DNA from 2 places in the Selenomonas sp. genome. Region 2 is predicted to be linked to the other one. Evidence: riboswitches for the same ligand, from Rfam matches in the RefSeq annotation. Region 2 holds a riboswitch; the other holds the start of a gene.
What was found. A riboswitch is a leader RNA that binds a small molecule or an ion and turns the genes downstream of it on or off. The one in region 2 is predicted to bind cobalamin.
Positions count from the first base shown of each region.

Region 1: another riboswitch for cobalamin. It lies ahead of ACO5Z0_RS09930 (methylmalonyl-CoA mutase family protein); the one in region 2 lies ahead of ACO5Z0_RS07045 (hypothetical protein).

Region 1 is NZ_DBHIUY010000011.1:18,293-22,560, forward strand. It holds gene ACO5Z0_RS09930 (methylmalonyl-CoA mutase family protein) at 1-1,889, opposite strand, end outside; cobalamin riboswitch at 2,123-2,297, opposite strand; gene ACO5Z0_RS09935 (hypothetical protein) at 2,426-2,689, shown strand; gene ACO5Z0_RS09940 (glutamine synthetase) at 2,738-4,268, opposite strand, start outside.
Region 2 is NZ_DBHIUY010000006.1:130,741-135,008, reverse strand. It holds gene ACO5Z0_RS07050 (TonB-dependent receptor plug domain-containing protein) at 1-1,932, shown strand, start outside; cobalamin riboswitch at 2,083-2,247, shown strand; partial or broken gene ACO5Z0_RS07045 (hypothetical protein) at 2,523-4,268, shown strand, end outside.

The sequences.
Region 1 (4,268 bases), on a different contig from region 2:
ACCTGCAAAAAGCTCGTCGAGAAATCGGCGCGTGCCTTATGCTGCGGAATGGGCCCCATATTCGCAAGGAATACCTTCACGTTGTCGCCGTCGTGGCTCTCACGGTACTCCTCTGTGATGCGGCGCAGCGCCTCGTAGCGTTCGCTCCAACGGTGCGCTTCAATGGCGGTGATCTTCTCCGCCGCCGCATCCGTCTGCAGCGCCTCGCGAAGCTCCGCAATCGTCGCGCCGGCTCTCGCCGCCTTGACAGCCGCTTCCGCCTTCTCACCTTTGCCCGCGCTCTTCAAGGCTGCGAGGCAATCCTTCTTGAACGCCTCATCCACATCGGCAAGATAGGCTTCGACATCCTTCGTGCGCTTTGCAAGAAGCTCTGCCGTATCTTCCGTGCGCGGGTCAAGGAGCTGCTCCGTCATGTTCGGGTACATATTATTGCCGACGATGCGATCCTTGCGCAGTTCAAGGCTCTTGAAACGCGCTTCGAGCGTCTTGGCAACCTCTTCCTGCACATAGCCCTCTTCGAGCGCTTTGACGATGCCGCCCTTGCCCTCGATCGTCTGGAACTCTGCCCAGATCTTTTCCTGAATCTCCTTCGTCAGCGTCTCGACCGCCCAAGAGCCGCCCGCTGGATCGATCGGCTGCATCAAGCCGAATTCTTCCTGCAGCATGATCTGCACGTTGCGTGCAATGCGGCGTGAGAACTCGTCGCCTTTGCGGATCGGCTCATCAAACGGGGCGTTCTCGAAAGAATCAAGTCCGCCGACGACGCCTGAGAAAATCTCCGTCGTATTGCGCAGCATATTAACGTAAGGATCATAAATTGTCTTAAAGAACAAAGCGGGGCGCGCATGAACATGAATGCGCTGCGCTTCCTCGCCGCCGCCAAACGCCTTGACGATCTGCGCCCAGATCGGACGAACCGCGCGCAGCTTGGCGATCTGCAGGAAGAAGTTCGCTCCCATCGAGAAGCCGAACATCATCTGCCCTGCCGCCTCATCCACCGTGAGACCGCGCTCTATGAGCGCACGCAGGTAAGCAACGCCGACGGCGAGCGTCGAAGCGACTTCCTGCACGTCATTGGCGCCGCCGCGCGAAACAGCATCGCTTCGCACCATGACCGTCCTGAGTTTCGGCGCGTACTGCTTCGCCCAAAGAGCCGCCTCAGCCATCTCATCGTAAAGCTGCGGAAGTGCGGCATAGTTCTCGCCGCGCTGAATCATCTCGCCCAAAGGATCCGCTCCCACGAATCCACTGAGCTTTGCAAGATCGCCGCCGTCGGACTTGACGGACGCCGCGACGAGAGAAAGCATCGGCAAAGAGGAAGCGCCTGCATAGATGTAAAGCGGACGCCGATCAAGCTTCAAGCCGTTGAGCACCGTATGCATATCCTCAACCGTCGTGATGCTGCATCCCTCATCGCCGATCTTATCGGCATCCTTCGCATCCTTGTTGAGAAGCGTCGCCGAATCCAGTCGGATGTTGTAAATGGTCGAGCCTGTGTCCGCCTCATGACGCAGCAGCTCGTTGTTCTCCTCCGGCAGCGTCTCATCGCACGACTGCGCGATGCCCCAAGGCTGCTCAATATAGCCGTTTGGACGCGCACCTCGCAGGAAATTGTCCATGCCCGGAAAATCCGTTCTCGGCAGGATATCATCCGCCATCTTGTGCGTGTACATCGGCTCAAACGTAATGCCCTCGTACGTCTTCGTGAACATCTTCTTCTCGAAGGGCGCCCCCTTCAACAGCTCGACGCAGGCCTCTTTCCACTCCTCATACGTCGGCGGCTCGAATTCGTCGAGCGGCACATCGGGGAAACTCGTTTGCTGTTCGGCCTTCTTCAAGATGGCCTGCAGGTCAAGATTCTCGTCTTGTCCCTTTGTTTCATTGCTCATACTTCCACAGCCTCCCTTAAAAATAATACGGAACACAACAAAAAAACCGCCCTGCGGAAAAGGCGGTTTCTGCATCCTGATGAACGGGCTTTTTAAAAATGTTTCTGCCTGTCATTTCCGCAGAACATCTTCTTTCCATAAAAAATCCGGTGCAAATCTGCGCCGGAGAGCCCGCCGTAACACGGCAAAATCCCCTACCCATCGCTCGCAGGTATCAGCGCGGAACGCGCCAACGGTGATTGTCAAAACAGGCAGTTCTCCTGGCTCAGATTCATCGTCCAATCATGCCTTCCCAGAGATTTCTCCAGTGGCTTCTGTATGAAGGACTCCTCTTACAGTGGCGGGACCGCTCCGGCTTCTACCGAATTCCCTATTAAGTCTTGCGACGCCTGTCTCCAACAATATGTTGTTTTCATCTTTATATTAACTCCGTTTATTGGGGATTGTCAATACTCCCGAAGTCTTTTACAATGAAAATATGGTTTGATTCCGCATCGTTTTCTACGATTTTTCAAAATTGCACAAGGAGATACAGCATGATCAAAGTTCAAGGCGCCGTCATCATCGAACAAGGCGTAACCTTCGCCATCATCGTCGTCAAACCCCACGTCACGCAGTATACGGCGCGCGCCGTATCGCTGCGCAGCGAGATCGCACCCTTTTTCCGCAACATGCCCATCGTCTTGATGTCACAGGATCGGACCGGCAAACCGCGCTATTACGGCAGAAAGGACATCGTCGATTTCTTGAAAACAGTGAAAATCGAGCAGATACCCTGGAAAACGTACCACATTTATTGATAAAGAAAGAGCGCCCGTGAAGGCGCTTTTTCTGTTGGCAGTGAGCCGTCAAATCATATTCTTTACATAAGCGTCGTAGAGCGACTTGAGCTCTTCGATCTTATCGTACATCTCCACCTGCAGGCTCGACGCCGCAGCATAGTCCCCCTCGTTCAGCGCCTTGATGAGAAGCGTGAAGAGCGACTTCTCGTCGATGCTGTCCTTCGCCAGATAGGAGCGGATGCCGTTGATCTTGTTCCAGTTGTAAGAATCCTGATCGGTCACGAAAGTCGCCTGCACTTCCTTCGCCTTGCGCACAATGTCACGGTTCTCCGGAATGATGCGGCTGATAAGCTCTGTTTTCCAGCGCAGGAGGGCGCCCGCCTTGAACGCTTCGATGATCTGCGGACGCAGAGCGCCGCCGACCGTGATGGCAGCGACCTTCTCCGCATAGTTATCGAACCCCTGCATATTCTCCCAAACCGTTGCCGGCGGTGCGCCGAAAAGGCGGCTGCGTTCATTGTCGGTATAATCCTCGAAAACATCCACCTCGCTTCGATAAGCGCGATCCTTCTCAAGATAGAAGCCCTCTGCTCCCGCTTCTTTCGAAAGCTCTGCCAACAGCTCCTGCGTCGTATGATGGACCGCCGTCTTTACGCCGTCGAGCACGGCGGAATATACGGCAGCCAAGACGAGATATATATTCGAATACGGGTTGCAGGCGCGCAGCTCAAAACGCGTCGCGTAAGGATTTCCCATATCGCGAATGAGTCCCGCGAGAATCGTGCGGTTGCGCGATGGAATCTCCGGCGTATAGCCGAGCGACGTGACGATGCAGACGGGCGCTTCAAACCCGGGCTTCAAGCGATTGAGCGAATCGTTCGTCGCCGACACGAAGGGATTGATGACCTCGTAGTTCTTCAAGAGACCCATGATCGCACCGTAGCCAACGGCGCTCAAGTAGTCCTTCTTCATATCCTGCGGCGTGAAGAGGTTGTGCACCTTGCCGTCGTCCATGACGGCAGCGATGCAAAAGTGCGTATGCTCGCCGTTGCCCGCAAGGCCGATCATCGGCTTCGCCTTGAAGTTCACCTCAAGACCGTTTTCACGGAACACCTCGCGTACCATCGTTCGCACAATCAGCTCATTGTCCGCCGCCTGCAAAGCATCAGAGAACCGCCAATCGATCTCAATCTGCTCGCAGACATGCGTCATCTTGCCCGACTCGTCGATCTGCGCCTTGAGACCGCCGACCTCCTTGTGCCCCATCTCGACCTGCAAACCATAGCGGTCAAGCAGCATGACCGCCTGCTCCAACGCCGTGCGCACAGCGCCGTGCGTGCGCTGCCAATACTGCTCCTGCATGACCTGCGATGCCGAAAGTTCCTCGACGTTCGTCTCTTCGAGCGGCGTCTTGACCCAAAACTCCAATTCGGTTGCCGAAGTGAATTGAAAATCGACGATCTTTGAGCCGTCGATATGCTCAAGTCCCGAGACATGCGGGTGTTCCTTAAACATCTGCAAGAGTTCTTTTTTCAGATAAACCAGCGTATCCTTCAAGATGGCGCGCGAATCGACGCGCTTGCCGTCGTGAATCAGA
Region 2 (4,268 bases):
GGAAGAACAGGGTCGAGGAAGAAACTCGGCGCGACGGTGGCGGCGGCGCTTACGTTCGCTGCTTTGTATCCTGCGGGGGGGCAAGTGTTTGCCGCAGAAGCGGAGTCGACGCAGGATGCCGTATCGGAGCATTCGCTCGACGAGACGGTCGTCACGGCGACGCGCACGCCGGTACAGGAGCTCAAGGCGAATGCAAATATCACGGTCATCACGGGAAAGGATATCGAAAAGCGCCACTATACGGATCTGACGCAGGCTCTGCGCGATGTCCCGGGCGTTACGGTCAATCAGTATGCGCCGGCAGGGTATAATAACAGCACAAAGTTCTATATCAATGGCTCGGAAGATGTTGTTGTTCTCATTGATGGTGTGAAGCAGAATTATGCAGGTGGCTTTGCGGCGTCACTGGCATCGGCGATGAAAGATCTCAGCGGTATCGATCGCATCGAGGTGCTGCGTGGCTCGGCATCAACGCTTTACGGCTCGGATGCCAAGGGCGGCGTCATCAACATCATCACGAAGAAGGCGAAGAATGCGAAAGCGACGGTTGAGGCGGCTTATGGCAGCTTCGGCAAGCAGCTCTATAGCGTTGCTTACGAGGGCAGCGAGAACGGTCTTGATTGGCGGCTCAAGTATCAGAAGGACAAGAGCAACGACTTCAAAGACGGGCATGGCAATGAAGTTCCTTCAGGACTCGACGCCGATTCCATCAACATCCACCTCGGCAAAGATCTCAGCAAGGCTTCATACCTTGTGCTCAACCTGCGCAGTTACAAGGATGGAGACCGCTATCAAGCGCTGTATGAAAAGCAGCAGGGATTGAGACAGAATCGAGGACGCTACGATCATTTTGATGTAGACTTGATCTGGAATGCGAAGATTGACGATACCTCGAAGAATCAGATGGTCCTTTCCCGCAGCCGCTATAATTATAATATCTTCACCTATGGTACATGGACGCCGTTAGGCGCAAGCTACGAGATGGACGTCTACAGCTGGAAGTTCAGTGACCAGTATGATAAGCGTCTCGGCGATCATCTCCTGACAACCGGCGTGGATTTCACGTATGACGATACGTCGATTTGGAACAGAGGAAGAGTGAGCATTGACGGGAGATCCCTCGTGAATCGTTCCGTCTATCTGCAAGATCAGTGGAACATCACGCCTGCACTCAAGCTCATCGGCGGCATTCGCTACGACAGCAATTCGGCTTTCGGCAGCCATACAAGTCCGAGCGTGAGCCTCGGCTATGATATTACGCCTAGAACTCATGCCTATGTAGCCTATACCGAGTATTTCCTGACCCCAACACCGAATCAACTCTATGCACCGACATATGGCAATCCGAACCTCAAGCCCGAGTCCGGCGATACGCGGGAGATCGGTATTGCGCATGATTTTGGCAAAGGACTGAATGTTGCAGCGCACTACTATTGGCGTCATTCCAAGGATCGCATCGGCTATCATCCCGTGACATATGTAAATATCAACGTCGGCGATGAGGATGCACATGGCTGGGATATGCAGCTTGCGAAGCGCTTTGACTCACATGTGAGTGCACGCCTTGGCTATACGAACACGCATGTTGGTAAAAACGAACAGCGCGGCGTCAATGTCGATGGTTATTTGCCGACGCATCAGTGGAATATCGGTGTGGATTACAAGAATCGGAGATTCGACGCATCTTTAATGGCACGCGCCATGATCGACCGCCCGGGTCCCGTAAACAACGCTTTTCCGGAGACGTCGTATTGGGTCTGTGATTTCGGCATGAACTATAAGATTATGGAAACGACGAAGGTCTATCTCAAGGTCAACAATCTCTTTGATAAGTTCTACGCCGAACATTCCAATGTGAAGTGGGGGGGAGCCGGTCAGTGGTGGACAGCTCCGGGACGCAGCTTTGTCGTCGGTGTGGAGCATAGCTTCTAATCGTTAAAATAATATTAAACATATACCTTACGGCTATTCATATTGTTTGATTTATGATATGATAAATGCGTGCAGGTTATAAAAGAAAAGAGGAGGCGCTTCTGCCGGTTACGGCATGGCTCTTGGGAGCTTTCCAAGAGCCAAGACAATTTCATACCACAGGAAATGGAAGCCGCAAGGCTGAGTGTGGGGAATCCGGTGCGAATCCGGAGCTGTTCCGCAACTGTATGGGGAGTCCTGCCATCGTACGTCTCTCACAAAGAGATGGCAGGATGATGAGCTAAGTCAGAGTGCCGCCTGTTTTCTTTTTATCACGTCACTTGCGCGATACAAGATGGCGCGTAGCAGGCCAAGGAGTTTGGGCTGTCGTTTAACAGTTCCCATTTTCATGGAAGGCTATGTGTTCTTTTTGTGTCGCGTTTTTTGTTTGAATAATATTAGAGGAGGCGAGGCCGGTGACGATGGAAAAACTGGCAGGGGGTTAGGCGATTTGTATAGCAGACGGTGCACATCGCGCCGCTGAGAAACATGGCAGATGAAAAGGAATCGCTGAAGAAAGCGATTTCGCAGAACAAAGGAGAGATAAAGACATGAGGAAAAAAGCGCGTCTGAAGCAGCTGACTTTAGGCATCGCCGCAGCCTTGCTGGCAGGCTCATGGCAAGCGCCCGCATGGGCGGCAGAAGAGGGGCCGATCAAGGATGCGGATAAGACGCTGACGGAAAATACGACGGTCACGGCGGGCGTCAACAGAAGGGATGGCGCTGCTTCTATCGCTATGATAAAGCAAAAGAAAGAGATCGATCTTGCCGGATATAACCTTGATTTGCGGGTTGACGGGCTGACGAATGTGGGCACGAAAGCAGCCGGCATTTATCTTGGGGATCGAGGAGGATTGACACTTTTTGGTAATCAAGCGGCGCCGAACAATAGGGGGCTTCTCAATATCAGTGTCGTTGGGGCGATTGATGAAGCAGGGAAAAAAGGTGCGGCTGTGAGCGGCATTCATATAAACTCTGAGGGGCGGAAACCCAAGGCAGAAATCAATGCCGATGTCACGATCACGCGGCTGAAAGGCGGCAAGGAGCCTGTGCGCGGCATTTGGGCGACGAAGAATGCAATACTTGACATTAAAGGCAAGTTTAAGATTGAACAGGGTGCGGTTTCGCACCGTGGTCTGGAACAAGGATGGGTAGACAAGAAGGAAGCGCATACCTTTGGTATGCATTTAGAGGGGAATAACAATAAGATTCATATTGATACCATCGATATTGACGATCCTAATATCCAACGAGGCATTCAAGTTGGAAAGGAGGGGTGGGATTTCCTGCCGTATTCCGGCAATGTCGTGCGTATCGGCGGCGGCAAGCTCAAGATTAAAGAGAACGCAGAGCATGGACATTGGCTGATGTATTTGATGGGAGCGTCAAAAGTTTATATCAATGCAGGCGGTGATGAAGAGGACGAGGATGCGTCGATCGTCCCCGGCGACAGAACGGTAGAGCTTGAAGGTGCGGTGCATATTGAAAAGGATGCTAAACTGCACTTGGGGCTGAAAGGCGCAGCTTCCAGTTGGAAAGGCGGTACCGAGAAGGACGCGAAAGGAACGGTCAACTTGTTCCTGCTCAATGGCGCGACTTGGGATACGTCGAACGGCGGACGCGGCAGCCGAATCACGAAACTCTCCAGTCATAACGGCACAGAGGGGCATATCCGTCAGAACGACACGGGCGAGCTGCACATTGAAAATTATGCAGGCAAGCAGAAGCTCTTCTATACGCATACGGGAGACGGTACGTCGTCCAGAGATTATGCAGCCGGCGACACCCATATCAAAAAAGCAGAGTCAGGATCTACAGTCACGATGGTGACGGAAAACACCGGCGGCATTGATACGCAGAATGAAGAGCAGGTGCAAAAGGTACTGAGCGCACTCGCGGGTAAACTCTACTATGACGAGGTGAAGAACGGAACGACGCATCTCAAAGGCACGGCGATGATCGCAGAAGGCTTGACAGGATCTTCGGCTGCAACAGGAGAGATGGTTTTCAATCCAGCGGATGGAGGTCAGGGCAATATCAAGTCGGCTGGACCTCTCAAGTTCAATCGGCAGATTGCCGATAATGATTGGCAAACCGAGGATCTGCTTGAGGAGTGGGGCAAAACAGAATACAGCGATGGCAAGAGCCACTATACGTTCAAGCAGGATGTTGAGCTGCAGACGGAGGCTGCCACGGGCAACGCTTTCGAGTATATCGTAGGCAGTTTGATGGCAGGCTCGGAGAGCATGAATAAGGATGGCTGGATCAATATGAACGGCCATAAGCTTAAGCTTCGT